DNA from 4 places in the Streptosporangium sp. H13245 genome. Region 4 is predicted to be linked to each of the others. Evidence: riboswitches for the same ligand, from Rfam matches in the RefSeq annotation. Region 4 holds a riboswitch; each other region holds the start of a gene.

Region 1 (7,839 bases), on a different contig from region 4:
CGGGACGATGCTCGCGCGCCGGCCGGCCGGACGTGACCCTGCCGCCTGTGGTCATTGACCTTTCGTGGCGCGGCCCCCTCCGGTTCGCAGGCTCACCTGCGGCACCCCGGTTTCCGGGTGGGGCCTCACCTCGGCGTCGACCCGGTAGACCTCGGCGAGCAGGGCGGGGGTCAGCACGTCGGCGGGGGTGCCGAGCGCGACGACGCGACCGGCGTCCATGACGCAGACGCGGTCGCAGAACGCGGCGGCCATGTTGAGGTCGTGCAGGGCGACCACCGAGGTGACGCCGAGGCCGCGTACCAGGTTCAGCGCGTCCAGCTGGTGGCGCAGGTCCAGGTGGTTGGTCGGCTCGTCCAGCACCATCGTGCCCGGTTGCTGGGCCAGCGCCCGCGCGATGAGCACCCGCTGCTTCTCCCCGCCCGACAGCCGGTCGAAGGGCGCGTACGCCAGGGCGGTCACGTCGAGCCGCTCCAGCGCGTCGGCGATGATCGCCCTGTCGGCCGCGTTGTCGCCGTCGAAGGCCCGTTTGTGCGGGGTGCGGCCCATGGCGACGACGTCGTACACCGACAGCTCGAAATCGCCGCCGCTCTCCTGGAGTACGGCGGCCAGGCGGCGGGCCAGGCGGCCCGGCGGCATGCGCCACACGTCCTCGCCGTCGAGCAGCACCCGGCCGCCGGTCGGCCTGCGCGCCCGGTAGAAGGTACGCAGCAGGGTTGACTTGCCCGCGCCGTTGGGACCGGCCAGGGCGAGCATCTCCCCCTCGGCGACCTCCAGCGAGACCTCGCTGACCAGGTCGCGGCCGCCGACGCGGACCGACACGTTCTCCGCGGTCAGTGTCACTTGGAACGCCTCCGCATCAGCCACAGGAAGAACGGGCCGCCGACCAGCGCGGTGATAATGCCCACCGGGATCTCCTCCGGCGCGATCAGGGTGCGGGCGGCCAGGTCGGCCGCGATGAGGAAGGCCGCGCCCAGCAGCGCCGTCGCCGGGAGCGCCCGGCGGTGGTCGGCGCCGATCAGCAACCGGACGACGTGCGGCATGATCAGTCCGACGAAGCCGATGGTGCCGCTGACCGCGACGATCGTGCCGATCATCATGGCGACCAGCACGAACAGCGCCGCCCGGAAGCGGTGCACGTCCAGCCCGAGCGAGGCCGCGGCCTCCTCCCCGGCCAGCAGCAGGTTCAGCGGCCGAGACACCCCGACCAGCACGACGGTCCCCACCAGGACGGCCACCGCCGGAATCCCCACCACCGTCCAGGTGGTCCCGGCCAGGCCGCCCAGCATCCAGCGCACCGCCGCCTGCGTCTTGTGCGGGTCGTTGGAGGTCACCACCAGGAAGCTGGCCACGGCTGAGAGCACCTCGGCCGTGGCCACCCCGGCCAGCACCAGCCGCACCGTCGTCATGCGCCCGCCCGAGCGGGCCAGGAAGTAGACCGCCACCAGCGCGGCCAGCGCCCCGAGGAAGGCCGCGATCGGCAGGCTGAACGCGCCGAACACGCTCAGGCCGAACACCACCACGGTGACCGCCCCGACGCTGGCGCCGGAGGAGACCCCCAGCAGCATCGGGTCGGCCAGCGGGTTGCGTACCAGGGCCTGCAGGGCCATGCCGCAGACCGACAGGCCCGCGCCGATCGCCCCCGCCAGGACGACCCTCGGCAGCCGTACGTCCACCACGATGGTCTCGCGTACGGGTGTCCAGGCCGGTTCGGCCAGGGCGGGGTGCAGGTGGTGCAGCAGGATGCCCCACACCTGCCCGGCCGGCAGGGCCACCGACCCGGCCGCGACGGCCGCGGTGCCCGCCGCGCCGAGCAGGAGCACGAGCAGGCCGATCACGACCGGGTATGGCGGTCCCGGGCGCCGTGCCGGAAGCACGGCGCTCGCGGCCGGTTCGCTCACGTGAAGCGGTTTCACCTGAAGCGGTTCCACCTGAAGCGGTTTCACTTGAAGCGGTCGGCGTGCAGCTGGCGGGCCAGCGCCTCGACGGCCGCCGGGGCCCGTACGCCGAGGACGACCGACGACAGCGGCAGCACCGCGAACCGCTTGTTCCTGATGGCCGGTACGTCCTTCAGCGCCGGGTTGGCCAGCAGGAACCTCTCCTTGTCGGCCACCGGCTGGTCGCCGTAGTCGTAGATGACGATCCAGTCGGGCGCGCGCTCGGCGACCTGCTCGAACGACACGTCGCCCCACACCTTGTCGACGTCGGCGAACACGTTCTCCGCCCCGGCCAGCTTGATGATCTCGTTGCCGACGCCCTTGCCTCCGGCGGTGAAGGCGGTCTTGTCGCCGCTGTCGTAGACGAACAGCTTGACCGGGGCGGCGTCGCCGAGCGTGGTCCTCACGGTGTCGAGGGGCGCCCGCAACGTGGTGATCAGCGATTCGGCCCGGCCGGGGACGCCGAAGATCTTCGCGACGTTGCGGATCTCGGTGTCCATCAGGCTGATGGGCACCGCGCCCTCGGCGCACTCCTCGACGTTCAGGTACGTCTTGATACCGGCCTTGTGCAGGGCGTCGCGGCTACGGCCCTCCTTCTCGTCGAAGGTGCTGTCGAAGCCGCCGTAGACGAAGTCGGGCTCCTCGGCCAGGAGGGCCTCATAGGCCGGGTACTCCTTCGAGACGACCTTGATGGCGTCGTAGGCCGCCTGGTACTCCGGCAGCACCTTGTCGTCGAGGTAGGCGGTGCCGATCATCGACTTCTCCAGGCCGAGCGCCAGCATCACCTCGGTGGCGTGCTGGTTCATCGATATCGCCCGTTGCGGCGGCCGCTCGTAGGTGCTTTTCACGCCGCAGTTGTCGAGGGTGAGCGGGAAGCCCGCGGGCGCGGAGGCGGCCGGGGCGGCGGGGGCGGGGGCGTTCTCAGCCGGGGCGCCGCCGCAGGCGGCCAGCACTCCGGATACCAGGAGGGCGAGCAGGAGGGGGGTGGGGCGTCTGCCCGTCATGACGTGTTCCTCTCACGGAATCTGCACAACGGGGCGGATCGGAAAGAGGGAACGCGGCAGGGCCTCTCGGCGCGGCCACCGGCTCGACGGGCATGAGAACCCAGCTCCTCTCCGGGGAGATCCGCCCCAGTTCATCGAGGAGGCGACCGCGTGAGTCTCCTGGCTCTCGGGTCGAGGCTCGCCCCGGCCTTCCCACCCGTGGTCCGGGCAGTGGCTTCGTCGGGGTTCGCTCGCCGATCACAGTGGCGGGACCGCGCCGGATTCACACCGGCTTCCTCGTTCCGCACTCGCCTACGCCGACCATGCTCGCACACCACCCATCAACGACAAAGCGCCCACCCGTGCGGGTCTTCGCGGCCGTGGCGGGTACGGTGCCCGCGGGTGGTTTCCCCGCAAAACTATGTACGCTGTGTACATATGTTGTGTGGCCGCGCCGCGTGCGCGTTCCCGGGAGGTTGAGCGTGACGCACCCCAGCCCGCCCGCCGCCCCGCCCGCCCGGCGCGGGCGAGGGCGCCGTCCGGCCGACCAGGTACGCCGGGAGGTGCTGCGGGCGGCCGGTGAGCTCCTGCTGGCCGAGGGCATGGCCGGTTTCACCGTCGAGAAGGTCGCCGCCCTGGCGGGGGCGAGCCGGGTCACGCTGCACAAGTGGTGGCCCTCCAAGGGGGCGCTCGCCCTGGAGGGCTACTTCGGCGTGGTCGGCCCCATCCTGGCCTTTCCCGACACCGGTGACATCGCCGCCGATCTCACCGCGCAGCTGAAAGCGTTCGTCCATCTGATGCGCGACACCCGGGCCGGGACCGTCGTGCCGCAGCTCATCGGCCAGGCCCAGACCGATCCCGAACTGGCGGCCGTCTACCGGGAACGCTATTCGGGGCCGCGCCGGGCGCTGGCCGTACGGGCCCTGGAGCGGGCCAGGCAGCGCGGTCAGCTGCGCGAGGACCTGGATCCTGAGGTGGCCGTCGACCAGCTGTGGGGGGCCTGCTACCACCGGCTGCTCATCCCCGACCGGCCGCTGACCGAGGAGTTCGCCGAAGCCCTGGTCGCCAACCTGCTGGGCGGCATCGGCCGCCCAGCTCCCCCGCCGCCCCCCGCAGGCGAGGGCACCGGCTGAGGAGAGGTCAGGGCGGGGGCGCGGGCTTGAGCTTCCTGACGAACCGGGCGGCGGTGCGGTGGCTCATGCCGGTCTCGCCGCGGACCAGGAAGACGGCCTGGTCGAACTGGCCGGAGGCCTTGAGTTCCAGGAGCCGTTCGACGAGCTCGGGGCCGATTCCCCCGCCGACCAGGGCGTTTCTGGGACGTTGTGCCGCTCGTACCGCGAAGACGATCAGGGCGATGATCGCCGCCACGATGACCGCCGTCAGGAGGAGGATGACGATCAGGTTCGACATGGGCTGAGCGTACCGCCGCGAGGCCGTCGTGTGGGAGGTGAGATCACCGGTTTTGCGGTGATGTGGTCGGCGCAGAGGGGGCGGGGCCGGTCTCTCAGGCCGCGCCGCGCAGCAGGAGCATGGCGTAGGCGGCGATCGAGTTGCTGTCGGTGATGGCGCCGCGCAGGATCATCTTTTCCAGCTCGGCCCGGGAGACCCAGTCCTGGCGCATGTCCTGCTCGGTGTGCTCGCGCTCGTGGGCACCGGCGGTCAGGCCGGTGGCCAGGAAGATGTCGTAGTTCTGGCCCGTCGTGCCGTGCGCGTTGTCCAGGCGTCCCAGGTGGGTCATCGAGGTGGCGCGCAGGCCGGTCTCCTGGGTCAGCTCGGTGTGGGCGGTGAACAGGGGCGACGGGCTGTCCTTGACGCCGCCCTGGGGGAAGTTCCAGGTGCGCCGCCGCACCGGGTAGCGGTATTCCTCCACGAGGTGGAAGCCGTCGTTCTCCATGGGGATGACGATGGCGAAGTCGGGCACGTCCACGACGCCGTAGATGCCGTGTGAGCCGTCGGGGCGCTCGATGCGGTCCTCGCGCACGCTGATCCACGGGTTGGTGTAGACGACCATGGAGTCGAGGGTGCGGATCGTCGGTCCGGATACGTCGGTCATGCGCGGAGCCTACTGAAGGGGGCCGGGCGGGGTGAACGGCACGACGGAGGTCACCGCGCTGACCGGGAGGGGGCCGTAGATGTGCGGGAACGCCTCGGGGGCGTCGTCGGGGACCTCCATGCGGACGTCGAGCCCGGCGGGGTCGACGCTGAGCAGCACCAGGGGGTCGGCGACGCCGCGGTAGAAGCGCTCCGCGACGCCGCGCAGCTGGTCGTGGTCGGCGCAGGCGTGGATGAAGCCGACCTCGTCGAGGGTTTGGCCGAGGGTGGAGACGCGGTACTCCCCCGCCTGGCGGGCGGCGTCCCAGTCGGAGGCCAGGGCGAGATGCAGAATGGTCATCGCAGACATGGTGCCCTGTGTGTGCCCGTCGTTCAACCGGAGCCCGCCGACGGGACCGGGGCCGAAGGTCTCGGCGTCCGCCCGGACGCCTCGGCCGCGCGGTGCGGAGGCTCAGCGGTACGGGGGATCAGCGGCGGGCGCGCCACTCGCGGTGCAGGATGGCGTAGACGATCTCGCTGGTCCACTCGCCCTTGATGATCTCGTTGTCGACGAGGTGGGCCTCGCGGCGCATGCCGAGCTTCTCCAGCACCCGGGCCGAGCCCTCGTTGCGGGCGTCGAGGCGTCCGACGATGCGGTGCAGGCCCAGGCCGTCGAAGCCGAGTTCCAGCAGGACCCGGGCCGCCTCGGTGGCGTATCCCCTGCCGTGGTGGTCGGGGTGGAAGACGTAGCCGATCTCGCCGCCCCGGTGTGCGCGGCTGTGCCAGACCAGGAGGACGTCGCCGAGCAGCTCGCCGGTGGCGGCGAGCTCCACCGCCAAAGTGAGGGCCTGCCCCTCGTCCAGCAGGGCCGTCTCGTTCATCTTTCTCTCCAGCGCCTCGCGGGTCTGCTCGCGGTCGCGCGGCCCCCACTGCAGGTAGCGGGTGACCTGGGGCAGGCGGTGCATCGCGTACAGGGCGTCGAGGTCGGCGGGGGTGTAGGGGCGCAGGACCAGCCGGTCGGTCCGGATGGGGTAGGAAGGCTTCAGCACCCGGCCAGGGTAGGGCAGCCGCCCGGTGGCGGGCGAGCCGTTATCCGGGGGGCGCGCGGGGGTCAGTGGGCGCTTCCGGCCAGGTTGAGCACCACGACGCCGCCGATGATCAGGACGATGCCCGCGACCTTGGCGAGGTTGATCGTCTCGCCGAGGAAGAGCACGCCGATGGCGGCGATGGCGGCGGTACCGACCCCGGCCCAGACGGCGTAGGCGGTGCCGACCTCCATCTGCAGTTTGAGCGTCTGGGCCAGCAGGACGAAGGCGGCGACGTATCCGGCGACGACGACGACCGACCAGCCCTTGTGGGCGAATCCGTCGCTCAGTTTGAGGGCGGTGGTCGCCACGATCTCGGCGATGATCGCCCCTGCCAGCATCAACCACGCCATGATCACACCACTCCCCCGAAAATCGGGATAAACATACCATTTACCGCCGTTCGCCAGCGGCCGGCCTCCGGCGGCGGCGCCGTCCGGCGCCACGACCTGCCCGGCTTGCGAGTGGTGTCGAAAGCGTGTTCCACTGAGCCGTATGCGATGGGACGCGCCTCCCCTGCTCGCCGCGCCGCCCGACGCCAGGCCGCGGATCGAGCGCTCCGCGCTGACCAGGGTCCACGGGGCGCTGACCTGCTACGAGGTGCAGGCACGCACCGCGCTGGACCGTACGCCCGAGGGCTGGGCGGTCAGCCCCTACCGGGGGTGTGCCCAGGCCTGCCGCTACTGCTCGGTGCGCCGCGGGCACCGCTATCTCGGGCTGAACGCCGAAGGCGACTTCGAGTCGCGGATCGTGGTGCGCACCAACATCGTCCGGCGGCTGCGCGCGGAGCTGGGCTCACGCTGGGACGGCGAGCACGTCACCGTGGGGGTGGGGGGCGACTGCTACCAGGGCGTGGAGGAGGTCTACCGGCTGATGCCGGGCCTGGTGGCGGCGTTGCGCGAGGCCGGGGCGCCGTTCACCGTGCACACCAAGAGCCGGTTGATCCTGCGCGACGCCGACCTGCTGGCCGCCACCCCGGGGGCCGGGGCGGTGGTCTCGATCGCGTTCGTCGACGACCGGATCCGCCGCAGCGTCGAGCCCGGCGCGCCCAGCGCGCAAAAACGCCTGGAGCTGGTCGCCGAGCTGAACGAGCGGGGGGTGGCGTGCGGGGTGGCGATGGCGCCGATCCTGCCGCTGCTCACCGACTCCCCCGACCAGCTCGCGGCCACCGTACGGCGCATCGCCGACGCCGGGGCCGTCAGCTGCGTCCCGCAGGTGCTGCGCCTGCCCCCCGGGGCGCGCGAGTGGTATCTGGCCTGGCTGGGTGAGCACCACCGGGCGCTCGTGCCCCGCTACGCCGAGCTGTACGGCAGGAGCGCCGACGCCGAGCCCGCCTACGTGCGCGGCCTGACCGGCCAGGTCCTGCAGCTGGCGGCCCGCTACGGGATGGGGCCGACGCGGCCCGAGCAGCCCCTGCCGCTGGCGTTGCCCCGGCAGGCCCAGCTCACCCTCCTGTGAGAGGCTGCTTCCTCAGAAGTGGTCCAGCAGCTCGGGGAACCTGCCCAGCCGCAGCACCCGCTCGTCGCCGGGGTCGAGGTCGCTCTGCTCCAGCGCCCAGGTGTTCTCGTTGGGGATGAAGACGGCGTTCATCCCCGCCTGCCGGGCGGGAAGGATGTCCGACTTCGGGGAGTTGCCGATCATCCAGGTCGTCGCGGGCGCCAGCGCGTGCTCACGGGCGAGCCACCGGTAGGTGGCGACGTCCTTCTCCATCACGATGTGCACCTCGCGGAAGTGGTGGGCCAGCTGTGAGGCCTCCAGCTTGCGCCGCTGCTCCTCCAGGTCGCCCTTGGTGAGCAGGAGCAGCTC
Region 2 (7,839 bases), on a different contig from region 4:
ACCGTGGCGTACTGGCGGCGCTGGCTGTCCTCGTCGAGATACCGGGGCCGGTGGCGGGAGATGGTCCACCGGTCCGCGCTGACGCTGAAGCTCCTCACGTACGCGCCGACCGGCGGGATCGTGGCCGCCGCGACGACCAGCCTGCCCGAGCAGATCGGCGGGGAACGCAACTGGGACTACCGGTACGTCTGGATCCGCGACTCGGCGTTCTGCGTGTACGCGCTGCTGCGGCTGGGCTTCGGCGAGGAGGCCGAGGCGTTCATGGGCTTCCTGTCCAGGCACGTCAGCCGCGACGGCGGCGGCCCCTCGGGGCCCCTGCAGATCATGTACGGCATCGACGGGCGCACCGAGCTGCCCGAGATCGAGCTGCCCCACCTTGAGGGCTACCAGGGCTCGGCCCCGGTACGCGTCGGGAACGCGGCCGTGGACCAGCTCCAGCTGGACATCTACGGCGCCCTCCTCGACTCCGTCTACCTCTACGACAAGTGGCACCGGCCGATCTCCAGCGCCCTCTGGGACGACGTGCACATCCTGGTCGACTGGGTCTGCGACAACTGGGACCAGCCCGACGAGGGCGTGTGGGAGACGCGCGGCGGGCGCAAGGACTTCGTCTACTCGCGGCTGATGTGCTGGGTGGCGATCGAACGGGCCATGCGGATGGCCGCCCACCGCGGGCTGCCCGCCGACACGCCGCGCTGGCAGCTGGCCCGCGACGCGATCTACCGGCAGATCATGCGGCGCGGCTGGTCGGAGGAGCTGGAGGCGTTCGTCCAGCACTTCGACGACGACGTCCTCGACTCCTCGGTGCTGATGATGCCGATGGCGAAGTTCATCTCCCCCACCGACCCGAAGTGGCTGTCGACCCTCGACGCGCTCGGCGCGAACCTGGTGTCGGACTCACTGGTCTACCGCTACGACCCCGCCGTCAGCCCGGACGGGCTGCGCGGCGAGGACGGCACCTTCTCGATCTGCTCGTTCTGGTACGTCGAGGGGCTCACCCGGGCCGGGCGCCTGGACGAGGCGCGGCTGGCGTTCGAGAAGATGCTCACGTACGCCAACCACCTCGGCCTGTACGCCGAGGAGATCGGGCGGACCGGCGAGCAGCTCGGCAACTTCCCGCAGGCCTTCACCCACCTCGCGCTGATCAGCGCGGCGTTCAACCTCGACCACGCCCTGGGTTGAACGCCGCCCCCGCTCGTACGAACAGAGCCCGTGAGGGCGTCGATTCAGGCGCCGCCCTCCAGGTCTCCCTCGGACTTGAGGTAGACCTCCTGGAGGTCGCGCAGGATGGCGGGGTCGGGGTGCTCCCACATGCCCCGGCTGGCCGCCTCCAGCAGCCGCTCGGCGATGCCGTGCAGCGCCCACGGGTTGGACCGGGCCATGAACGCCTGGTTCTCCGGGTCCAGCACGTAGGTCGCGGCCAGCTTGTCGTACATCCAGTCGGCGACGACGCCGGTGGTGGCGTCGTAGCCGAACAGGTAGTCGACGGTGGCGGCCAGCTCGAAGGCGCCCTTGTAGCCGTGCCTGCGCATGGCGGCCAGCCAGCGCGGGTTGACCACCCGGGCGCGGAAGATCCTGGACGTCTCCTCCGAGAGCGTCCGGGTACGGACCGCGTCCGGCCTGGTGCTGTCGCCGATGTAGGCGGCCGGCGCCTTCCCGGTGAGCGCCCGGACGGTGGCGATCATGCCGCCGTGGTACTGGAAGTAGTCGTCGGAGTCGGCGATGTCGTGCTCGCGGGTGTCGACGTTCTTGGCCGCCACGGCGATCCTGCGGTAGGCCGTCTCCATGTCCTGCCTGGCGGGCACCCCGTCGACGCCCCGGCCGTAGGCGAAACCACCCCAGACCGCGTACACCTCGGCGAGGTCGGCGTCGTCACGCCAGTTGCGGCTGTCGATCAGCGGCAGCAACCCGGCCCCGTACGCGCCCGGCCGGGAGCCGAAGATCCGCATGGTGGCCCTGCGCTCGTCGCCGTGCCCGGCCTGGTCGGCGAGCACGTGCGCCCGCACGTAGTTGAGCTCCTCGGGCTCCTCCAGCCCGGCCGCCAGCCGTACGGCGTCGTCCAGCATCGCCACGACGTGCGGGAAGGCGTCGCGGAAGAAGCCGCTGATCCTGACGGTGACGTCCACGCGCGGGCGGCCCAGCTCGGTGGCGGGGATGGGCTCCAGGCCGGTGACGCGGCGCGAGGCCTCGTCCCAGACCGGCCGCACGCCGAGCAGCGCCAGCACCTCGGCGACGTCGTCCCCTGCGGTGCGCATGGCACTCGTCCCCCACACCGACAGCCCGACCGAGCGCGGCCAGTCGCCGGTGTCGGCGCGGTAGCGCTCCAGCAGGGAGTCGGCCATCGCCTGGCCGGTCTCCCACGCCAGCCTGCTCGGCACCGCCTTGGGGTCGACCGAGTAGAAGTTGCGGCCGGTGGGGAGCACGTTGATCAGCCCCCGCAGCGGCGACCCGCTCGGCCCCGCCGGGACGTAGCCGCCGTCGAGGGCGTGCAGGATCGCGTCGATCTCGTCGGTGGTACGCGCCAGCCGGGGCACGACCTCGACGGCGGCGAACCGCAGGATCCGCTCCACCGTCCCCAGGTCCGCGCCACCGGCGTGTGCACCGGACCCGCCGCCCTGAGCGGTCACGCCGGTCGAACCGGTCGTACGGGTCAAGTCGGTCTCGTGGCCCGGGTCGGTTACTTCGGTTACTTCGGTTACTTCGCTTGAAGCGGTCGAGTCGGTCTCGCTGTCCGGGGCGGTGCCTTCGGTCCGGGGCTCCGTCCGGCCCAGGATCGCGGCGGTCACCTCCCCGGCCGCCGACGGGTCCCAGCCGCGTTGCTCCATGGCCTCGACCAGGGCGCGGGCCAGGGTCTCGGCCTCGTCGACGCCGATCCGTCCCGCACTGCCGTCCTCGGCCAGGCCCAGGGCCTCGCGCAGGCCGACGAGCGCCTCGCTGCCCGCCCACATCTGCCGGGCGCGGAGCATGGCCAGCACCAGGTCGACGCGCGGCTGCCCCTCGGGAGCGACCCCCAGCACGTGCAGGCCGTCGCGGATCTGGACATCCTTGACCTCACACAGCCAGCCGTCGATGTGCAGCAGGAAGTCGTCGAACTCGGCGTCGTGCGGGCGGTCGGCGACGCCGAGGTCGTGGTCGAGCCTGGCGGCCTGGATGAGCGTCCAGATCTGGGCGCGGATCGCGGGCAGCTTGGCCGGGTCCATCGCCGCGATGGAGGCGTGCTCGTCGAGGAGCTGCTCCAGCCTGGCCATGTCCCCGTAGCTGTCGGCGCGGGCCATCGGCGGGACGAGGTGGTCGACCAGGGTGGCGTGGGCGCGGCGCTTGGCCTGGGTGCCCTCGCCGGGGTCGTTGACGAGGAACGGGTAGATGAGCGGCAGGTCGCCGAGCGCGGCGTCCGGGCCGCAGGAGGCCGACATGCCCGCTGACTTGCCGGGCAGCCATTCCAGGTTGCCGTGCTTGCCCACGTGGACCACGGCGTGCGCGCCGAAGCCGTCGGCCAGCCAGCGGTAGGCGGCCAGGTAGTGGTGGCTGGGCGGCAGGTCGGGGTCGTGGTAGATCGCGATGGGGTTCTCGCCGAAGCCGCGCGGCGGCTGCACCATGACCACCACGTTGCCGGAGCGCAGCGCGGCCAGCACGATCTCGCCCTCCGGGTCGCGCGACCTGTCCACGAACAGCTCGCCGGGCGCCGGGCCCCAGTGCTCCTCCATCCGGGCGCGCAGGTCCGCGGGGAGGGTGGCGTACCACTCGGCGTACCGGCTCGCCGCGATGCGCACCGGGTTCCCGGCGAGCTGCTCCTCGGTGAGCCAGTCCTGGTCCTGCCCGCCCGCGGCGATCAGCGCGTGGATGAGCGCGTCGCCGTCCTGCCCGGTCACCCCGGGCAGCTCGTCCTCGGCGCCGATGTCGTACCCGCGCTCGCGGAGCGCGGCCAGCAGCCGTACGAGGCTGGCCGGGGTGTCCAGGCCGACGGCGTTGCCGATGCGGGCGTGCTTGGTGGGGTAGGCCGACAGCATCAGCACCAGCCGCCGCTCGGCGGGCGGGATGTGCCGCAGCGTGGCGTGGCGCACCGCGATGCCCGCCACGCGCGAGGCCCGCTCGGGGTCGGCCACGTAGACGGTCAGCCCGTCCTCGTCGATCTCCTTGAAGGAGAACGGCACCGTGATGATCCGCCCGTCGAACTCGGGGATCGCGACCTGGGTGGCGGCGTCCAGCGGGGACAGGCCGTCGTCGTTCTCCGCCCAGGAGGCCCGGCTGCTCGTCAGGCACAGGCCCTGCAGGATCGGCACGTCCAGTTCGGCGAGCGCGCCGACGTCCCAGGCCTCGTCGTCCCCGCCCGCCGACGCGGTCGCCGGTCGGGTGCCGCCCGCGGCGAGCACGGTCACCACCAGGGCGTCCACCGTACGCAGGACCTCCACCAGGCCGGGCTCCGCGGTGCGCAGGGAGGCGCAGTACACCGGCAGCGCCCGCGCGCCCGCGTCCTCGATCGCCGAGCAGAGCGCCTCGACGAAGGCGGTGTTCCCCGCCACGTGGTGGGCCCGGTAGTAGAGCACCCCGACGACGGGCCCGTCCTGGTCGCGCGCCTCGCGCTCCAGCGTCCCCCACGTGGGGGTGGGCTCGGGCGCGGCGAACCCGTGCCCGGTGAGCAGCAGCGTGTCGGACAGGAAGTGGTGCAGTTCGGTCAGGTTGGCCGGGCCGCCGTGGGCGAGGTAGGCGTGCGCCTCGGCGCAGACCCCGCCGGGCACGGTGGACAGCTCCATCAGTTCGGCGTCCGGCGCCTGCTCGCCGCCGAGGACGACGACGGGCCGGGGTCCGGCGAGCAGGGCGTCCAGGCCCTCCTCCCAGGCGCGGCGCCCGCCGAGCAGGCGGACCACGACCAGGTCGGCGCCCTCCAGCAGCGGCGGGAGGTCAGCGGCGGCGAGCCTGGCGGGGTTGCCGAGCCGGTAGTCGGCGCCGCTCGCGCGAGCGCTCAGCAGGTCGGTGTCGGAGGTCGAGAGCAGGAGGATCACGCGCCACACTCCAGGAGAGGCAGGGCGGTACGGCCCAGGGACGCCACATCGTGGCCGGGGAACGGCGATGTCATATCGCGGTGAAGGAACGGCGATGCCACGGTGTGATCGGGGGTCCCCGGTGTCACGTCGTGGCGAGAAACCCGCGATGTCGCGGCGTGGTGGACCCGTGATGCCATGTCATGGCGAGGGGCCCGCGACTCCATGGTGTCGCGGAGGGATCGCGATGTCACGTCGTAGTGAGGGAACGGCGAAAAGCGCACGGAGCTTCCTCCCTCGGGGTCCTCGCCCCGGGTCGTCGTCGGCCGCGACGGCTGGAGTCTCCTGGCTCCCGGATCGGTGCTCACCCCGGCCTTCCCGTCCGTCGGGACAGTGGCCCGGGTGGGGTTCGCTCCCCGGTTACAGTGGCGGGACCGCGCCGGAATCACACCGGCTTCCTCCCTTTGCCGTCGCCACCGATGACACTACGGCAGTCCGGTTCGATGCAAGAAACTGGCGTTAACATCCTCTGAGTGTCCATAGCCGACTTTTCCGGACGATCGCGACTCGACGCGTGCCCCGGGGCGCTCCAGGTCCATGCCGCCGCGGACGGCGGCCTGGCCCGCGTCCGCGTGCCCGGAGGCCGCCTCACCCCCTCCCAGCTGCGCGCGCTCGCCGACGCCGCCTCCGCGTGCGGCGGCGGCGTCATCGAGCTGACCTCCCGCGCGAACGTCCAGGTGCGCGGCCTCGCCCCGGAGAACCCGGAGAGCCCGGAGAATCCAGACGGCGACGGCGGTACGGAGAACGAGTTCGCCGCCCGGATGGCGCGGGCGGGCCTGCTGCCCTCTGCGACGCACGAGCGGATCCGCAACATCCTCGCCTCCCCGCTGACCGGGCTCACCGAGCCTGCTGGGCTCAGCGGGCTGACCGGACCGGGCGGCGCGTACGGCACGGACCGTCCGGGCCACCCGGGCGGCGGGATCGCCGACGTCACCCCGCTGATCGGCGAGCTGGACCGGCGGCTGTGCGCCCGGCCCGCCCTCGCCGCCCTGCCGGGGCGGTTCATGTTCGCCCTCGACGACGGCCGGGGGGACGTGGCCGGTCTGGGCGCGGACGCGGGGATCCTGCCGACGGGGCCGGACGAGGCCGCGCTGATCCTCGCCGGAACCGACAGCGGCCTGCGCGTCCCGATGGGCGAAGCCGTGACCGCTCTGCTCGCCGCCGCCGAGGCGTTCCTCGACGAGTTGGTCACCCGGGACGTCACCGCCTGGCGGATCGCCGAACTCCCCGACGGCCCCTCCCTGATCGCCGCCCGCGTGCGAACCGCCCTGGGGATCCCCGGTACGGCGCCCTTCGAACCGGTGAGACCACGGGTCGTGACCCTCGGTCCGGTCGGGGTCGTCGGGAGCACGGACGTGACCCGTACTGGAGCCGGGGCGTGGTTCGGAGGCGGAGCCGGGGCGGGTTCCGAAGGCGGAGCCGGAGCGGGTTCCGGATCCGAGGCCGGGGTGGGGTTCGGAGCGGGAGCAGGGTCCGGATCTGGGGCCGAGGCCAAGGCCGGGGCCGGAGGCGGCGTCGGGAACGGGACCGGGAACGGGAACGGGGGCGCACGGGTCGCGCTCGGGGTGGCGGTCCCGCTGGGGCGGCTGACCTCCGCGTCGGCACGGCTGCTCGCGGACGTCGCCTCGGGCGGGGAGATCCGGCTCACGCCGTGGCGGGGCGTGGTTCTGCCCGGCCTGGACGCCGCCGAGGTGGCGGGTACGGCCGCCCGGCTGGAGGCCGCCGGGCTGGTCGTCGACCCCGCCTCCCCGTGGATCGGCGTGACGGCCTGCACCGGCCGTCCCGGCTGCGCCAAGTCCCTCGCCGACGTCCAAGCCGACGCGGCCACCGCCATCGGCATGGCCCCGACGTCCGTGGCACCGCCGTTCACGGCCCCAGCCGGTGACGGGCCATCCGAAAGCGGGCTCTCCGTAAGCAGGCCGTCCGGAAGCGGACCATCCGAAGACGGACCCTCCGAAAGCGAGCCGTTCGAAGACGGGCCGTCCGGAAGCGGACCGTTCGAAAGCGAGCCACCCAAAAGCGGGCCGTCCGAAGACGAGCCGCCCGGAAGCGGACCGTCCGAAGACGAGCCGTCCGAAGACGAGCCGTTCGAAATCGAGCCATCCGAAAGCAGACCGTTCGGAAGCAGGCCGTCCGTGGCCCCGCCGTCCGGGAAGGGGGCGGGCACCGATACGCTCCCCGTGCACTGGGCGGGCTGCGCCAGGCGCTGCGGTCGTCCGAGGGGGCGGGTCGCGGACGTGGTCGCCACCGGCGACGGCTACCGCCTGGAACTGGACGGCACCGGCCTGACCTGCTCCGGCATCGAGGAGACCGCGGCCGCGGTGGCGGCCGCCAGAGGGGAACTGTGATCGACTACGTCCGCGACGGCGCGGAGATCTACCGCCGCTCCTTCGCCACCATCCGCGCGGAAGCCGACCTGGACGGCCTGCCCGCCGACGTCGCCAGGGTCGCGGTCCGCATGATCCACGCCTGCGGGATGGTCGACCTGGTGAGCGATCTGCGCTGGTCACCCGGTGTCGTGGCCTCGGCGCGCGAGGCCCTCCGCGCGGGCGCCCCGGTGCTCTGCGACGCCATGATGGTCGCCTCCGGGGTGACCCGGCGCCGCCTCCCCGCGGGCAACGAGGTGGTCTGCACCCTCGGTGACCCCCGGGTGCCGGAGCTCGCCGCCGAACTGGGTACCACCCGCAGCGCCGCCGCGCTGGAGCTGTGGCGCGACAGGCTCCAGGGCTCGGTGGTCGCGATCGGCAACGCGCCGACCGCGCTGTTCCGGCTGCTGGAGATGATCGAGGAGGGCGCGGGC
Region 3 (7,839 bases), on a different contig from region 4:
TTGATCGACGGGCGTTCGGTGGTGTCGGTATAGCTGTCATCGACCCGCCCACCGCTCTCACGCGTGGAGAGGGACGCCGTGAGCCAGCCGTCCTTGCCGAACTCGGTCTCCTGCCGGTAGGTCCGCATGGTCGCCATCGACGCGTCGAACTCGGGACCGAGCTGAAGGCGGTAGAGGTCGCCGTTGTCGTCGTTGAAGTCGTCGACCGGCTCGCTGTAGTCGTCGAGCACCCACGGGCTGGCCTCGGTGCGGATCTTCTTGTTGAACGGCTCGTCATACTTGAGCCGCCAGCGGATGGGGGTGGGTTCCGGCTCGGGCTCGGCGGCCGCGCACGGCGGGGTCACGCCGTCGTCGTCCTGGATGATCGTCAACTTCACGCTGTGAAAGGTCACCCCGGCCGAGCCCGCCTCGACGCGGAAGTCGGCGCCGCCGTTCTCGCGGTTGGCGAACCGGGCGTCCATCAGCTCGAAGCCCGCCGTCTTCCACGTGTTCGACCCGGTGCGGTTCACCGAACCCGTCGAGCCGTACGCGCTGCTGGTCGAGTCGTACTGGACGCGGAACGTGGCCCCGCCCTCGTCGAAGTACTCGACCTGCAGGCACGCGACGAACGCGCCGTCGAAGGCGACCGCGTCGTCGACCTGGAAATACATGTGTTGCGCCGGTGCCGAGGTCTGCACGGTCTTGCGTGCGCTCAGCCCGCCAACCGTCACGGGTGCGGTCGTGCCGTCACCCTGCTCGATCTGGCGGAGACCGTTCTCCTCGTTGACCTCGCCCAAGACGATCGAGGCGCTGGGCTCGTCCGCGGCGGCGGCCGACGTCGCGGCGGTCGGCGTCGCGGCGAGGAGCAGAGACGCCCCCAGGGTGGCCACGCTCAGGGCCGCCACGGCCGAGCGACGTCTGCGATTGCGAGTTGTTGATCTCATTGCGCTTCCTTCTCCGTTGAGCAAGGCGTTCGTTCGTGCCGCTCCGGGCCTCGGGGCCGCGCGTGAGGCGCGGCCCCCGTCACGGGTGCCGTTGTGCGTTGGTTCGGTTCACTCGTCGGTCGCGCTCGTGCGCGGTAGCTCCTTCCCGCCGCCATCGGTGAGCACGAGCGTCGCGGTCGCACCGGACTCGACAGGTGCCGAGAGTTCGTGCGAGACGTACGCGTCACCCGTGAGTCGCACTCGTCAGCGTGCTTCCGGTCGAGTCGTCGACCAGGGCGGCCGTCACGTCCTGGCCGATGAGAGTCGTGAACACGTTGGCCGTGACCGACACACCTTCGCCGCCGTGGGCGAACCCGACGTGCGCGGTGGCGTTGGTGACGTCGGCGAGCCGGTACCGGCCGCCGCCGTCTTTCTCCAGGACGCCGAGCTCAGGCAGGGACGCGGCGTAGACCGCGACATGGGACGCGGCTGCCAGGTCGTACGGGCTCGCACCCGCCGTGCCGGCGGACGCCACCGTCTCCAGCGGCTCGAACGCCTTGGTCGTACTCGACGACTTTCTCGTCGTCGGCATTTCTGTCGTCGCCATTCGAATAACTCGAATCCTCTTCGATTTGGTACTGACCACAGCCTTGATAAATGCGAGACCCTTTGTCAAGGGTTTCGATTCGTGGACTTTCCTGGCTGGTCGGCGGATTCCTCACCGGCATTCGAGCATGTCGAATCGGCGGTTCATCTCGACACCGGCGCGGGCCGTCGACGGTCGCGGCCACGGTGATGGGTACCGCGGCGACTGGTGACGCCGCTTGTCGCGGGGGGAGACAGACTCCCGCCGCACGTCGGGCGCGAGCCCGGTCACCGGCAGGGGTGTTCGAAGGACGTCAGGCGCACGCCTGCTCGTGCCAACCCTGAGGTCCACGCGGTGAACCTGGCCACCGGCCGCGTTGTCAATGGCCAGTCGCCAAGTGAATCAGAACAACTTGAGGAGGGCCTTGTATTAATTGTGGAAAGGCTTCCAGATCGTTGTAGAGCGGGATTTCCCCGATATCGTCCGCGTGGCAATTCGGCAGAATCCTTCGGAGGTCGCGGAGACGTGGCGAAAGGCGGCCTCAACCGAACCGCCGGAGTGGATGACGCAGTGATCATCTTGGCGCGGAGGGTGGGCCCGTCCACCAAGCAAGCGAAAGCCTTCTCTAACCGGGGCTTTCGTGATCGCGAGCTTCAAATGATCGCCCGATACGGTTTATTCGGAAACCACAGCCGAAGGTCGGATCGTCAACGGTCCCACCGAGATCGAGACCTTGTTGACCCAGCTCGACGCGCTACGGGCTCGCGCCCTGCCGTAGTCCGCCTCGGTGGCCTTGATGGAGAAAGCGATCGAATCACGGACCTGACGGACGCCCTGTGGTTCAAGAGCAGCGGCGGCGACCGCGTCTCTGCCGGGGGGTGGGGGCGGGTTATGCTCGTGGCGCGGTTGGTTCTCCCGGCGCTGGGTTGGTGTCGGGAGTCGTAAGAGGGAACCCGGTGTGATTCCGGGACTGCCCCGCAGCGGTGAGTGGGAACGAACGCCGTCATCGGCACTGGGTGTGTGTCACCTGGGAAGCGACGGTCAGTAGGAGTTGAGCATGATGCCCGCGAGTCCGAAGACCTGCCAGCCGCCCGTGTGCCGTCCGGTGCGCGGTGATCCGTGGCCTCGTGGGAGGGCCTGGGATGCGTCTTTCCCGTTTCCTCCGCGTGGCCGTGGGTCGGCATGGCATGAGCCGAGGGAAGGACGCCATGAGTCAGGTCACCACGACCATTTTGGGGTACCCGCGTATCGGGGGCCGTCGCGAGTTGAAGCGGGCGACGGAGGATTACTGGGCCGGGCGGGTCGACGCCGCGGGTCTTCAGGAGGCGGCGGCCGGTCTGCGGGAGCGGACGTGGCGGGAGCTGTCGGGGGCGGGGCTGGACGCGGTGCCGTCCAACACCTTCTCCCTGTACGACCAGGTGCTGGACACCATCGCGCTGGTGGGCGCGGTTCCCGAGCGGTTTTCCGGGGCCGCCGATCCGTACTTCGCGATGGCCCGGGGCGCCGAGGGGGTGGCGCCGCTGGAGATGACCAAGTGGTTCGACACCAACTACCACTACCTGGTCCCGGAGCTGGGCCCCGGCACCCGGTTCCGGCTCGGCTGGAGCAAGCCGCTGACCGAGTACGCCGAGGCGCGGCGGCTGGGCGTCGAGACCCGGCCGGTGCTGGTCGGGCCGCTGTCGTTCCTGCTGCTTGCCAAGTCCACCGCGCCCGGCTTCGCGCCGCTGCGGCTGCTGGACAGCCTGCTGGAGACCTACGCCGAGCTGCTGGAACGGATGGCAGCGGCGGGGGTGACCGAGGTGCAGCTGGACGAGCCGGTGCTGGCCGCCGACCGTACGGACGAGGAACTGGCCGCGCTGCGCCGGGCCTACGAGCGGCTGGGCGCGCTCAGCAGTCGGCCGAGGCTGCTGGTGGCCACCTACTTCGGCGAGATCGGGCCCGCGCTGGAGATCCTGGCCCGCGGCCCGGTCGAGGCCGTCGGCCTGGACTTCGTCTCGGCGCCCGGCAACCTGGAGGCGCTGGCCGCCGTCGGCGGGCTGCCCGGCAAGACCCTCGTCGCCGGGGTCGTCGACGGCCGCAACGTCTGGCGTACCGACATCGCGAAGGCGCTGGGGACCTGCGCCGCGCTGCTCGGCCTGTGCGACCGGCTGGTGGTGAGCACCTCCTGCTCGCTGCTGCACGTCCCGCTCGACCTGGACGCCGAGACCTCGCTGGACCCGAGGCTGCGCGAGCGGCTCGCCTTCGCCAGGCAGAAGGTCGACGAGGTCGTACGGATCGGCAGGGCGCTGAACGGCGAGGAGGTCGTCGCGGGGGAGCGGAGCGCGGAGCGGTTCCTCAACCCCCGGGTGCGGGCCAGGCTGGACGCCCTGGGCAGTGGCACCCCGCGCGCCCCGCACGCCGAGCGGCTCGCCGTGCAGAACGCCGACCTGGGCCTGCCGCCGCTGGCCACCACCACCATCGGCTCCTTCCCGCAGACCGGCGAGGTGCGCCAGGCCCGCGCCGCCATGCGCTCGGGCGAGATCGACAGGGCCGGGTACGAGCGCAGGATGGAGGCCGAGATCGACCGCGTCATCGCGCTGCAGGAGGACATCGGCCTGGACGTGCTGGTGCACGGCGAACCCGAGCGCAACGACATGGTCCAGTACTTCGCCGAGACGCTGGAGGGCTACGCCGCCACCGAGCACGGCTGGGTGCAGTCGTACGGCAGCCGCTACGTCCGCCCGCCGATCCTGTTCGGTGACGTCTCCCGTCCCGAGCCGATGACGGTGCGCTGGGCCTCCTACGCGCAGTCGCGGACGAAGAAGCCGGTCAAGGGCATGCTGACCGGACCGGTCACCATGCTGGCCTGGTCCTTCGTCCGCGACGACCAGCCGCTGGGCGAGACCGCCCGGCAGGTGGCGCTGGCCCTGCGCGACGAGACCCGCGACCTTGAGGCGGCGGGCATCAGGATCATCCAGGTCGACGAGCCCGCGCTGCGCGAGTTGCTGCCGCTGCGTCGGGCCGACCGCCAGGCCTACCTGAAGTGGGCGGTCGACGCGTTCCGGCTGGCGACCAGCGGGGTGGCCGACAGCACGCAGATCCACACCCACATGTGCTACTCGGAGTTCGGGGAGATCATCGGTGCGATCGGCGACCTGGACGCCGACGTGACCAGCGTCGAGGCGGCCCGTTCCCGGATGGAACTCCTGGACGACCTGCGCGCCTTCGGCTACGCGCGCGGCATCGGGCCCGGCGTGTGGGACATCCACTCGCCCAGGGTGCCCTCGGCGGGGGAGATCGAGGCGGCCCTGCGTACGGCCGTGACCTCGGTGGATCCCGCCCTGCTCTGGGTCAACCCCGACTGCGGCCTGAAGACCCGAGGCTATCCGGAGACGGAGGCCAGCCTCAGGAACATGGTCGAGGCGGCCCTGCGCGTCCGGGCGGAAACGGTCTAGCGGTCATCGTGTCCGCGGGGGTGTGACCGCTCGGGTCACACCCCCGCTTCGCCGTCACGCCACGCCTGAGCGGTACGGATGCCCGTCCGGGGAGAGTGTCCCGCGCACACTGGGACTGGTCCGTTGGAACAGGTCGGGGCCGCGCCGTGCCGTGGGCTCTCGCTGATCGGTGTGGAGTGGTTTCTATGAGCTTGTCCAGGCGTGAGATGGTCGCCGGGCTGGGGGCGCTGGCCGCCTCCCCTTCCCCTTCCCCTCCACCGGGCCCTCGGCCGCTCGCCGCTCCCGCCGGTGTCACCCCCGAACGGCTCGCCGAGGACGAGGGCTTCTGGAACGGGGTGGCGCGGGAGTACCGGGTCACCAAGGACTTCGTCAACCTGGAGAACGGCTACTACGGGATCATGCCCGAGCCGGTGCGCCGCGCCTACCACCGCGACACCGACCACCTCAACGAGCTGAACTCGTACCTGCTGCGCACCACCTACAAGGACCGGGCCGACCAGGTCAGGCAGCGGATCGCGACCATGCTCGGGGTCTCCGTCAAGGAGATCGCCCTCACCCGGGGCGGCACCGAGGCCCTGCAACTGCTGATCTCCGGCTACCGGCGGCTGCGGCCCGGCGACTCGGTGTTGTACGCCGACCTGGACTACCACAGCGGGCAGTACGCCATGAACTGGCTGAGCGACCGGCGCGGCGTCCGGGTGGAGAAACTGGTCATCCCCGAGCCGGCGACCCGCCAGGCGGTGCTGGACGCCTACGCCAGGGCGTTCGCGCAGCACCCGAAGGTCAGGCTGCTGCTGCTCAGCCACATGAACAACCGCACCGGGCTGGTGGTCCCCGTACGGGAGATCGTGGCGATGGCCCGCGAGCGGGGCATCGACGTGATCGTCGACTCCGCCCACTCCTGGGGGCACCTGGACTTCACCGTGGACGACCTGGGCGCCGACTTCGCCGCGTTCTCCCTGCACAAGTGGATGGGGGTGCCGCTGGGGGCGGGCTTCCTCTACATCCGGGAGAACCGCCTGGCCGACGTCGACGTCGCCTTCCGCGACGAGACCTTCCCGCGCGACGACATCCGCTCGCGGGTGCACAGCGGCACCCTCAACGTGGCCCCCGTCCTGACGGCCGGTACCGCCCTGGACTTCCACGACGCCCTCGGCGCCGCCGCCAAGCAGGCGAGGCTGCGCTTCCTGCGCGACCGCTGGGTGGGCCAGGTGCTCGACATCGGCAACCTGGAGATCCTCACCCCCGAGGAGCCCGCCATGTACGGCACCATCACCGCGTTCCGGATCACCGGCCGTACGTCGGAGGCCGAGAACGTCGCGATCACCACGGACCTGATGAAGCGGTACCGGATCTTCACGGTACGCCGTGGCGGGCCGGTCGGGGGCGACTGCGTGCGGGTGACACCGGCGCTCTTCACCACCCGCGACGACGTCGACCTGCTGGCGGTGGCGGTACGGGACATCGCGCGGCGGATGCGCGCCTGAACGGGCGGGGTGCCCGGAGGGGGCCGTGCCCGCCCGGACGCGTGCCCAGGCGAAGAGGGGCCCGAAGGGATCCGCGCCCGGACGAGGGCGCGTCCGCCCGGACGCGTTCCCGGATGAAGTGGGTGTTCTAAGGGATCCGTGCCGGGACGGGACGGGAGGGGTGTCCGAGCGGATCCGACCGGGACGGGGCAAGGCCGGATGTCTGACGGGCTTCCGAATCTTCCGTGACTCAAATATTTACTGTTAGGAAAGTTTCTTTTATATTTGAGTCATCCCCCCAGCGAAGGAGCAGGATATGCGCAGAACGGTCACCTTCCTCGCGACGGCGATCATCGCCATCGCCTCGACCGTGTTCATCGCGTCACCGGCCAACGCGCACGGCTACATCTCGTCGCCGCCGAGCCGTCAGGCCATGTGCGCCCAGGGCCGGGTCACCGGCTGCGGCGACATCATCTACGAGCCCCAGAGTGTGGAAGGTCCCAAGGGCCTGAAGAACTGCCACGGCAACGTCGGCCGCTTCTCGCAGCTCAGCAACGAGAGCAAGGGCTGGCCTGCGACGAGCGTGGGCAACTCGGTCACCTTCAACTGGGTGCTGACCGCCCGCCACGCCACCAGCACGTGGGAGTACTTCATCGGCAACACCCGCATCGCCGTGTTCAACGACGGCGGCAGGCAGCCCGGTGCCACCGTCTCGCACAATGTGAACCTGGGTGGCAGGACCGGCCGTCTGAAGGTCCTCGCCGTCTGGAACATCGCCGACACCGCCAACGCCTTCTACTCCTGCGTCGACCTGCAGCGCTAACCCGCTGATCTTCTGACCCTCCGCCTCTCCACCCTTCTGACCTTCAGGCCCGATCGGATCCGGTGAATCCGGCCGGGTCTGATCGGGTCTGATGGGAGAGGCGCGACCCGGCAGACCCGAACCGCTCCCGTACCCTCCACGGCCCGACGGCGCACCCCGCCGTCTCCGGCCCGGCGGGCGCGGGGGCGGTTTTGTCGTTCCGTCACCTTTCGGGGCCCGTCCCTCTCCGGGTGATTCGAAGGACGCCCGAAGAGGGTCACCAAGGGCGACCATGCTGTCACGGAAAAGGATCTACCTTGAATGGGATCCGGAATGGTGGGCGCGACGTCGTGGACATAGCAGCTCAAACTGTGCAACGCGACTTTTCGTATGCGCTTTAATTGCCGGAACCTCGGTGATTCAACTCAGGGTCAATGGGGAACAGATATCGTGCGTCCAGGGTTCCCGGCGCCCGTCGGGGCAGGGGTCGGCACTGCAGGAGTGGTCGGTGGCTCGTCGCACAAAAAGAATCACCGATGTCACCACGGTGATTCTGGTGGTTTTCGGAATTCTGATCGGACTTCCGGTGCGAATGGTCGAAGAATATCTGCCGGACACGGTTGTCGCGCACAGGATCGAATGGGTTGTT
Region 4 (7,839 bases):
TTCGGCGTCTACGACGCCAACGGCGTCTACTGGTCGCTCTGGGTGGAGCTCCGCTTCTACGTGCTGATCTCGATCCTGGTGATCACCGGGGTGACGCTCAACCGCTGCCTGGTCTTCATGGGCGTCTGGCTGCTGGCGGCCGGGTTCTTCGCCGGGAGCGACGAGGCGTGGGTCGATCTCGTGATCATGCCCAAGTACGCGGCGTACTTCGTCGGGGGCATGGCGTTCTTCCTGATGACGAAGTTCGGGCCCAGGCTCGTCCTGTGGTGCCTGGCCGGGATCAGCGGCGGCCTGGCCGTCAGCGCGGCGATCGACCGGGTGGCCGGGCGGGTGGAGAACGTCGGCTACGCCGCGATGCCCGTGCCCGAGTGGGCCGTGATCGCCACCGTGATCGGCTTCTACGTGCTCATGGCGATGGTGGCGCTGGGCTGGCTGGGGTGGCTGCGCTGGCGCGGCCTGGTCGTCCTGGGCGCGCTCACCTACCCGCTCTACCTGTTCCACACCCCGGCCGCGGTCCTGATCATCCCGGCCTTGCGGGACGTGTTGCCGCCCCCGCTGACCGCCCTGGTCACCGTGCTGGCCGCGATGGCGTTCTCCTACCTGGTGTACCGGGTGGCCGAGCGCCCGCTTCAGGAGTTCGTCAAATCCCGGAGGCGGCGGAGGGGCGAATCCCCTTCCCCGTCACAGCTCCCCGCGCTCTCCTCGTTCCCCCTCGCAACGGGCGAAAAGGCTTCGGTGCCATAACTGTCCGACCACCGGGCATAGTGAAGGGTCTAGGGTCGGGAATAGATACCACGGAGAGAATCAGTCCCTGACGAACAGAGGGTGCGCATGACGGTACGGCGGGTGATGGGCATCGAGACCGAATACGGCATCTCCGTGCCCGGACAGCCGGGGGCCAACGCGATGGTGACCTCCTCTCAGGTCGTGAACGCCTATCTGGCGGCCTCGGCGGCCAGGGCGCGGCGCGCGCGGTGGGACTTCGAGGAGGAGAACCCGCTGCGGGACGCACGAGGGTTCGACCTCGCGCGGGAGGTGGCCGACCAGAGCCAGCTGACCGACGAGGACCTCGGCCTGGCGAACGTGATCCTCACCAACGGGGCCCGGCTGTACGTGGACCACGCCCATCCCGAATACTCCACGCCCGAGTGCACCAACCCTCGGGCGGCGGTGATCTGGGACAAGGCGGGCGAACGGGTGATGCACGACGCGGCGGTCCGCGCCTCGGCGATGCCGGCCAACGCCCCGATCCAGCTCTACAAGAACAACACCGACAACAAGGGCGCCTCCTACGGCTGCCATGAGAACTACCTCATGCGCCGGGCCACCTCGTTCGCCGACATCGTCAGGCACCTGACGCCGTTCTTCGTCTCCCGGCAGGTCGTCACCGGCGCGGGCAAGGTCGGCATCGGCCAGGACTCCCGGGGCGAGGGCTTCCAGATCAGCCAGCGGGCCGACTTCTTCGAGGTCGAGGTGGGCCTGGAGACGACGCTCAAGCGGCCGATCATCAACACCCGGGACGAGCCCCACGCCGACCCGGAGAAATACCGCCGCCTGCACGTCATCATCGGCGACGCCAACATGTCGGAGATCTCGACCTACCTGAAGCTGGGATCCACCGCGCTCGTCCTGGCCATGATCGAGGACGGCTACTTCACCCGCGACCTCGCGGTGGACAACCCCGTCCAGGCCCTGCGCGCGGTCTCGCACGACCCCACGCTCAAGTACGAGATCTCCATGCGCGACGGCCGCAGGCTGACGGCCGTGCAGCTCCAGATGGAATACCTGGAGCTCGCGCGCAAGTACGCCGAGGAGCGCAGCGCCAACGGCCTGGACGAGCCCACCAAGGACATCCTGGAGCGCTGGGAGTCGGTCCTCACCCGCCTGGCGGAGGACCCGATGCAGCTGTCCGGGGAGCTCGACTGGGTGGCCAAGCTGGAGCTCCTGGAGGGCTACCGCACCCGTGACGGCCTTCCCTGGTCGCACCCGCGCCTGCAGCTCGTCGACCTCCAGTACTCCGACATCCGTCCCGACCGGGGGCTCTACAACCGGCTGGTCGCCCGGGGCCGGATGCAGCGCCTGGTCACCGAGGAAGAGGTGCAGAGGGCCATCGAGGTGCCGCCCAACGACACCCGTGCCTACTTCCGCGGACGCTGCCTGAGCCAGTACAGCGAGTCGGTGGCCGCGGCCTCCTGGGACTCGGTCATCTTCGACATCCCCGGCCGCGAGTCGCTGCAGCGCGTCCCCACCCTTGAGCCGCTGCGCGGTACCAAGGCCCACGTGGGCGAGCTGTTCGACCGCTGCCGTACCGCCGCGGAGCTGGTGACGGCGCTGACCGGCGAGCAGTGACCTCCTGAGAGGGGGGAGGCGGCCCGGCCGGGCCGCCTCCCCCCTCGGCGTGTCCGGGGCCGTCGGGAAACTCTGGAACACCGGATCCCGTCAAAGCGGACATCCGGATTGACGGAGGACGGAGAACCGGGATACGTTCCGGGTGTTTTGTGGCGGTGCGAGGGAAATCCGGTGAGATTCCGGTGCGGTCGCGCCACTGTAACCGGCTCCCAGGAGCCGGGAGTCAGGTCACACTCGGCCGCCACCGACCTACGAAAAGGGACGCGTCAATCCCGGAGGAGGTGGCCGTGAGCCAGATCTCGGCACCGCACAACCAGCCCATCCCATGGCCCTCGCTCACCCGCTGGCTGCTCGCCGTACCGGTGCTGCTGCTCCTCGCCTACCTGGTCACCTTCGACCAGGGAGCGATCTCCCAGGCGGGAAACTACCTGCACGAACTCATGCACGACGGGCGCCACCTGCTCGGCGTACCGTGCCACTGAGCCATCGGTGATCACCAAACTCATCGTCCGGGGCCTCGTCGTCGGACTGCTCGCAGGGCTGCTCGCGGCCGTCTTCGCCTACACCGTCGGCGAACCGCGCATCGACCAGGCCATCGCGCTGGAGGAGGCGGCCGCCGCGGCCGCCGCCCCGGCCGAATCACACGACGACACCGCGACCGCGGCCCACTCCCACGACGAGGAGGAGGCCCTGGTCAGCAGGGACGGGCAGCGCTTCGGGCTCTTCCTCGCCCTCGGCCTGTACGGCCTGGCGGTCGGGGGCCTGTTCTCCCTCGTCTACGCGGCCGTACGCGGCCGTGCGGGACCCCGCTCGGAACCGGTGCTCGCGGTCACCCTCGCCGCTGCCGCGTTCACCTCCGTCGTTCTCATCCCTTTCGTGAAATATCCCGCCAACCCACCGGCCGTCGGTGATCCGGAGACCATCAACCAGCGCACCGTGCTCTACCTGGTCGCCGTGGTCATCGGGATCCTCGCCGTCGCCGCGGGCACCGCCGCCTACCGCTACGCCGCGCGGAGCGAACCGTGGGTGCGCTGGCTGGCGGCGGGCGCCACCGTGCTGATCCCCGTCGTCGCGGCCTGGATCCTCCTGCCGGAGATCTCGGAGGTGCCCCAGGGCTTCCCCGCCGACCTCCTGTGGGACTTCAGGGTCGCCTCCATCGGGACCCAGGTGGTCTTCTGGACCGGCGTCGGCGCGCTGTTCGCCTTCGCCGCCCGCAGGCGCGGCCCGGTGTGACGACCCCCTCGGGGGTCACCCGCCTGCTCCTGGTCTGCCACGCCTCCACCTCGGCGACGGTACGGGCCGCGTTCCCGGGTGACGAACCACTCGACGAACGCGGCCTGCGCCGGGCCGAGGCGATGGCGCGGGACCTCGGCCCCGGCCCCGCCGCCTGTCCCGCCGAGCTGCGCTGCGTCCAGACGGCGGCGGCGCTCGGCCTGCGGGCCGAGCCCGACCCGCTGCTGGCCGACTGCGACTACGGCCGCTGGAGCGGCCTGACGCTCGGCGAGGTCGAGGCCGCCGAACCCGAGGCGCTCGCGTCCTGGCTCGGCGACCCCGGCGCGGCGCCACACGGCGGGGAACCGGTCACCGCGCTCCTCGCCAGGGTGTCGGGCTGGCTCGCCGCCCGCGCTCCCGGCAGGGCCGTCGCGGTCACCCACCCGGCGATCATCCGCGCCGCGGTCGTCCACGCCCTCGGCGCCCCCGCCCAGGCCTTCTGGCGCGTCGACGTCGCGCCGCTGGCCCGCGTGACGCTCACCGGACGCGGCGGGCGCTGGCGGCTCAGCTACTCCCCATGACGACGTGAACACCCGAAGGCCCGGCTGACGTGACGACCCGGTGACCTGGCCATCCGGCTAATCGGCCGCTTGGCTGTTCGGCCGCAGAAAAGGAGATCCCGAAGGTGCCTGACTCCCGCTATCCCTTCACCGCGATCGTGGGGCTGGAGGACCTGAAACTCGCGCTGATCCTCAACGCGGTCTCCCCCCGCGTCGGGGGAGTGCTGGTCAGGGGGGAGAAGGGCACCGCCAAGTCCACGATCGTGCGGGCACTGGCCGCCCTCCTGCCGCCCGTCGAGGTGGTGCCCGGCTGCCGCTTCTCCTGCGACCCCGCCGCCCCCGACCCCGGCTGCCCCGACGGGCCGCACGAGGCCCGTACAGAAGGCACCGTCCGGACCGGCGCGGCAGCGTCCTCCGCGTCCTCCGCGCCCCGGCCCGAGGCGGCCCGCTCCGGTGAGGCCCGGCCCGCCCGTCTGGTCGAGTTGCCCGTCGGCGCCTCCGAGGACCGCCTCGTCGGCTCCCTCGACATCGAACGAGCTCTCACCGAGGGCGTGAAATCCTTCGAACCCGGCCTCCTGGCGGGTGCCCACCGGGGCGTCCTGTACGTCGACGAGGTCAACCTCCTCCACGACCACCTGGTGGACCTGCTGCTCGACGCCGCCGCCCTCGGGACCTGCTACGTCGAGCGCGAGGGGGTGTCAGTACGGCACGCCGCCCGGTTCCTGCTGGTCGGGACGATGAACCCCGAGGAGGGGGAGCTGCGCCCGCAGCTGCTCGACCGCTTCGGGCTGACCGTGGAGGTCCGGGCCTCGCGGGAACCGTCCCAGCGGGTGGACGTGGTCCGGCGCCGCCTGGCCTTCGAGGCCGACCCCGACGCCTTCGCCGCCGCCTGGTCGGACGAGGAGCGGGCGCTCGCCGCGCGCATCGCCGAGGCCCGGGCCAGGGTCGCCCAGGTCGTCCTGCCGGACGCGGCACTGCTCAGGATCGCCACCGTCTGCGCGGGGTTCGAGGTGGACGGGCTCCGGGCCGACCTGGTCACCGCGGGCGCGGCGATCGCGCACGCCGCCTGGCAGGGCCGCACCTCCGTCACCGCCGACGACGTACGGGAGGCGGCCAGGCTCGCGCTCCCGCACCGCCGCCGCCGCGACCCCTTCGACGCGCCCGGCCTGGACGAGTCCAAGCTCCAGGACCTCCTGGACCAGATCCCCGACGACCCCGGCGATCCCGAGGGCCCGGACGACTCCGGCGGCCCCGGGGGCACCGACCCCGACGGAGGCCCGGACGGCCCCGCGCCCGACGGCGGCGCCTCCCCGGACGACCCGGGCACGGACGGCACGGACGGCACCGGCGGTCACGACGGGGACGCCCCCCGGCCCGTACCCCCGGACACCCAGGACGCCCGGGACGCCTCCGGCATGCGGGAGGCCCCGGCGGATCCCCGGGAACCGGGGGAGACGGCCGGGGGAGTACCGGCCCGCGAGCGGACCTTCGACGCCGAGCCCGGGGGCGGCACCAGGCTGTTCACCGTCCCCGGCGTCGGCGCGGGAGCCCCGGGGCGCCGGTCGCGCGCCAGGACGCCCCTGGGCCGTACCACGGGGGCCCGGGTCCCCGAGGGCCACCCCGGCTCCCTCCACCTGCGGGCCACCGTCGGCGCCGCCGCCCCGTACCAGGTCGCGCGGGGCAGGAGCGGGCCGGGACTGCTGCTGCGGCGCGGCGACCTCCGGGAGGCGGTCCGCGAGGGCCGCGAGGGCAACCTGGTGCTGTTCGTCGTGGACGCCAGCGGTTCCATGGCCGCCAGGCAGCGCATGCGCGCGGTCAAGACAGCGGTGCTCGGCCTGCTTCTCGACGCCTACCAGCGCCGCGACAAGGTCGGGCTCGTCACCTTCCGGGGCGCCCGCGCCGACCTGGTGCTGCCGCCCACCTCCTCCGTCGAGGCCGGTGCGGCCCGGCTGCGCGAGCTTCCCACCGGAGGCAGGACCCCGCTGGCCGCCGGTCTGCTGCGGGCCGCCGAGGTGCTGCGGGTCGAGCGCCTGCGCGACCCGTCCAGGCGCCCGCTGGTGGTCCTGGTCACCGACGGGCGGGCCACCTCGGGAACCGTCGAGGAGTCCCACCGCGCGGCGGGACTGCTGGCCGGGGTGGCGGGCGTGGTGGTCGACTGCGAGGGCGGCCACGTGCGCCTCGGCCTCGCCGCCTCCCTGGCGGCCCGGATGGGCGCGGAGACCGTACACCTCGACGACCTCACCGACCTGGCCGGAATGGTCCGCGAGCGGCGCGGCGCCGCGTGACCGCCAAAGGACCGGCAGGGGCGGTTGGCGCGGCGAGGACGCCGTGCCGTACGACAGTGAAGTGAGTCGCATGACAGCGAAGGGAGGGCGACGATGCCGCAGGGCAAACCCGTCAGCGTGCCCGAGGACGGCCTGACCACCAGGCAGCGCCGTACCCGGCCGCTGCTGATCGTCCACACGGGACCGGGCAAGGGCAAGTCCACCGCCGCCTTCGGCCTGGCCCTGCGCGCCTGGAACCAGGGCTGGCCGATCGGGGTCTTCCAGTTCGTCAAGTCCGCCAAGTGGCGCATCGGCGAGGAACGGGCACTGCGGGTACTCGGCGACTCCGGTGAGGGCGGGCCGGTCTCCTGGCACAAGATGGGCGAGGGCTGGTCCTGGATCCAGCGTCCCGGCAGCGAGGAGGACCACGCCGCCGACGCCCGCGAGGGCTGGGAGCAGATCAAGCGCGACCTCGCCGCGGAGACGTTCCGCCTGTACGTGCTCGACGAGTTCACGTACCCGATGAAGTGGGGCTGGATCGACGTCGACGAGGTGGTCGAGACCCTGCGCGGGCGCCCCGGCGGCCAGCACGTCGTCGTCACCGGCCGCGACGCCGACCCCCGGCTGCTCGACGCCGCCGACCTCGTCACCGAGATGGGCAAGATCAAGCACCCGATGGACGCCGGGCAGAAGGGTCAGAAGGGCATCGAGTGGTAGCCCGGCTGGTCATCGCCGCCCCCGCCTCAGGAGCGGGCAAGACGACCGTGGCGACCGGCCTGATGGCCGCCCTCGCCCGCCGGGGCATGGCGGTCTCCCCGCACAAGGTGGGGCCCGACTACATCGACCCCAGCTACCACGCGATGGCCACCGGACGCCCCGGGCGCAACCTCGACCCCTGGCTGGTGGGGGAGGAGCTCGTCGCCCCGCTGTTCCTGCACGGCGCCGCCGGGGCGGACGTCGCCGTCGTGGAGGGCGTGATGGGCCTGTACGACGGCGCGGGCTCCACCGAGTTCGCCTCCACCGCGCACGTCGCCAGGCTGCTCGGCGCCCCGGTGGTCCTGGTCGTGGACGCCGCCAAGCAGAGCCGCTCCGTGGCGGCGCTGGTCCACGGCTTCGCCTCCTACGACACCCGCGTCAGGCTCGGCGGGGTGATCCTCAACCGGATCGGCTCCGAACGGCACGAGGCCATCTGCCGCGAGGCGCTCGCCGAGAGCGGCATACCCGTGCTCGGCGCGATCCGCCGCAGCGACGCCGTCGCCACCCCCTCCAGGCACCTGGGCCTGGTTCCGGCCGCCGAGCGCCGCACCCAGGCCGTCAGGGCGATGGACGCCGTCGCGGACCTGGTCGCCTCCTCCTGCGACCTGGAGGAACTCCTGCGCCTCGCCCGTACCGCGCCGCCGCTGCCCGCCGTCCCGTGGAGTCCCGGGCCGCCCGCCGCCCCCGTCACGAGGATC

What was found. Region 4 has a riboswitch for cobalamin ahead of ACW9TB_RS29445 (CbtB domain-containing protein). Riboswitches for the same ligand answer to the same signal wherever they lie in the genome.
Region 1: it holds a riboswitch for cobalamin, as region 4 does, so the genes downstream of both, ACW9TB_RS28315 (ABC transporter substrate-binding protein) here and ACW9TB_RS29445 (CbtB domain-containing protein) in region 4, are expected to answer to the same signal.
Region 2: it holds a riboswitch for cobalamin, as region 4 does, so the genes downstream of both, cobN (cobaltochelatase subunit CobN) here and ACW9TB_RS29445 (CbtB domain-containing protein) in region 4, are expected to answer to the same signal.
Region 3: it holds a riboswitch for cobalamin, as region 4 does, so the genes downstream of both, metE (5-methyltetrahydropteroyltriglutamate--homocysteine S-methyltransferase) here and ACW9TB_RS29445 (CbtB domain-containing protein) in region 4, are expected to answer to the same signal.

The regions. Positions count from the first base shown of each region.
Region 1 covers NZ_JBSZKT010000026.1:99,388-107,226, reverse strand. Annotated here, with positions in the region: gene ACW9TB_RS28330 (hypothetical protein) at 1-58, shown strand, start outside; gene ACW9TB_RS28325 (ABC transporter ATP-binding protein) at 52-840, opposite strand; gene ACW9TB_RS28320 (FecCD family ABC transporter permease) at 837-1,898, opposite strand; gene ACW9TB_RS28315 (ABC transporter substrate-binding protein) at 1,940-2,938, opposite strand; cobalamin riboswitch at 3,071-3,269, opposite strand; gene ACW9TB_RS28310 (TetR-like C-terminal domain-containing protein) at 3,400-4,050, shown strand; gene ACW9TB_RS28305 (hypothetical protein) at 4,058-4,327, opposite strand; gene ACW9TB_RS28300 (NUDIX domain-containing protein) at 4,422-4,970, opposite strand; gene ACW9TB_RS28295 (DUF952 domain-containing protein) at 4,980-5,309, opposite strand; gene ACW9TB_RS28290 (GNAT family N-acetyltransferase) at 5,437-5,997, opposite strand; gene ACW9TB_RS28285 (DMT family transporter) at 6,060-6,386, opposite strand; gene ACW9TB_RS28280 (radical SAM protein) at 6,529-7,491, shown strand; gene ACW9TB_RS28275 (HAD family hydrolase) at 7,504-7,839, opposite strand, start outside.
Region 2 covers NZ_JBSZKT010000012.1:19,372-27,210, reverse strand. Annotated here, with positions in the region: gene ACW9TB_RS19870 (glycoside hydrolase family 15 protein) at 1-1,182, shown strand, start outside; gene cobN (cobaltochelatase subunit CobN) at 1,227-5,000, opposite strand; cobalamin riboswitch at 5,296-5,466, opposite strand; gene ACW9TB_RS19860 (precorrin-3B synthase) at 5,513-7,387, shown strand; gene ACW9TB_RS19855 (precorrin-8X methylmutase) at 7,384-7,839, shown strand, end outside.
Region 3 covers NZ_JBSZKT010000018.1:41,375-49,213, forward strand. Annotated here, with positions in the region: gene ACW9TB_RS23840 (hypothetical protein) at 1-923, opposite strand, end outside; gene ACW9TB_RS23845 (hypothetical protein) at 1,147-1,509, opposite strand; cobalamin riboswitch at 2,379-2,590, shown strand; gene metE (5-methyltetrahydropteroyltriglutamate--homocysteine S-methyltransferase) at 2,697-4,922, shown strand; gene ACW9TB_RS23855 (aminotransferase class V-fold PLP-dependent enzyme) at 5,108-6,409, shown strand; gene ACW9TB_RS23860 (lytic polysaccharide monooxygenase auxiliary activity family 9 protein) at 6,705-7,211, shown strand; gene ACW9TB_RS23865 (NB-ARC domain-containing protein) at 7,783-7,839, shown strand, end outside.
Region 4 covers NZ_JBSZKT010000029.1:11,941-19,779, forward strand. Annotated here, with positions in the region: gene ACW9TB_RS29435 (acyltransferase family protein) at 1-744, shown strand, start outside; gene dop (depupylase/deamidase Dop) at 832-2,349, shown strand; adenosylcobalamin (AdoCbl) riboswitch at 2,486-2,619, shown strand; gene ACW9TB_RS29445 (CbtB domain-containing protein) at 2,637-2,831, shown strand; gene ACW9TB_RS29450 (CbtA family protein) at 2,839-3,582, shown strand; gene ACW9TB_RS29455 (histidine phosphatase family protein) at 3,579-4,142, shown strand; gene ACW9TB_RS29460 (VWA domain-containing protein) at 4,238-6,406, shown strand; gene cobO (cob(I)yrinic acid a,c-diamide adenosyltransferase) at 6,500-7,102, shown strand; gene ACW9TB_RS29470 (cobyrinate a,c-diamide synthase) at 7,096-7,839, shown strand, end outside.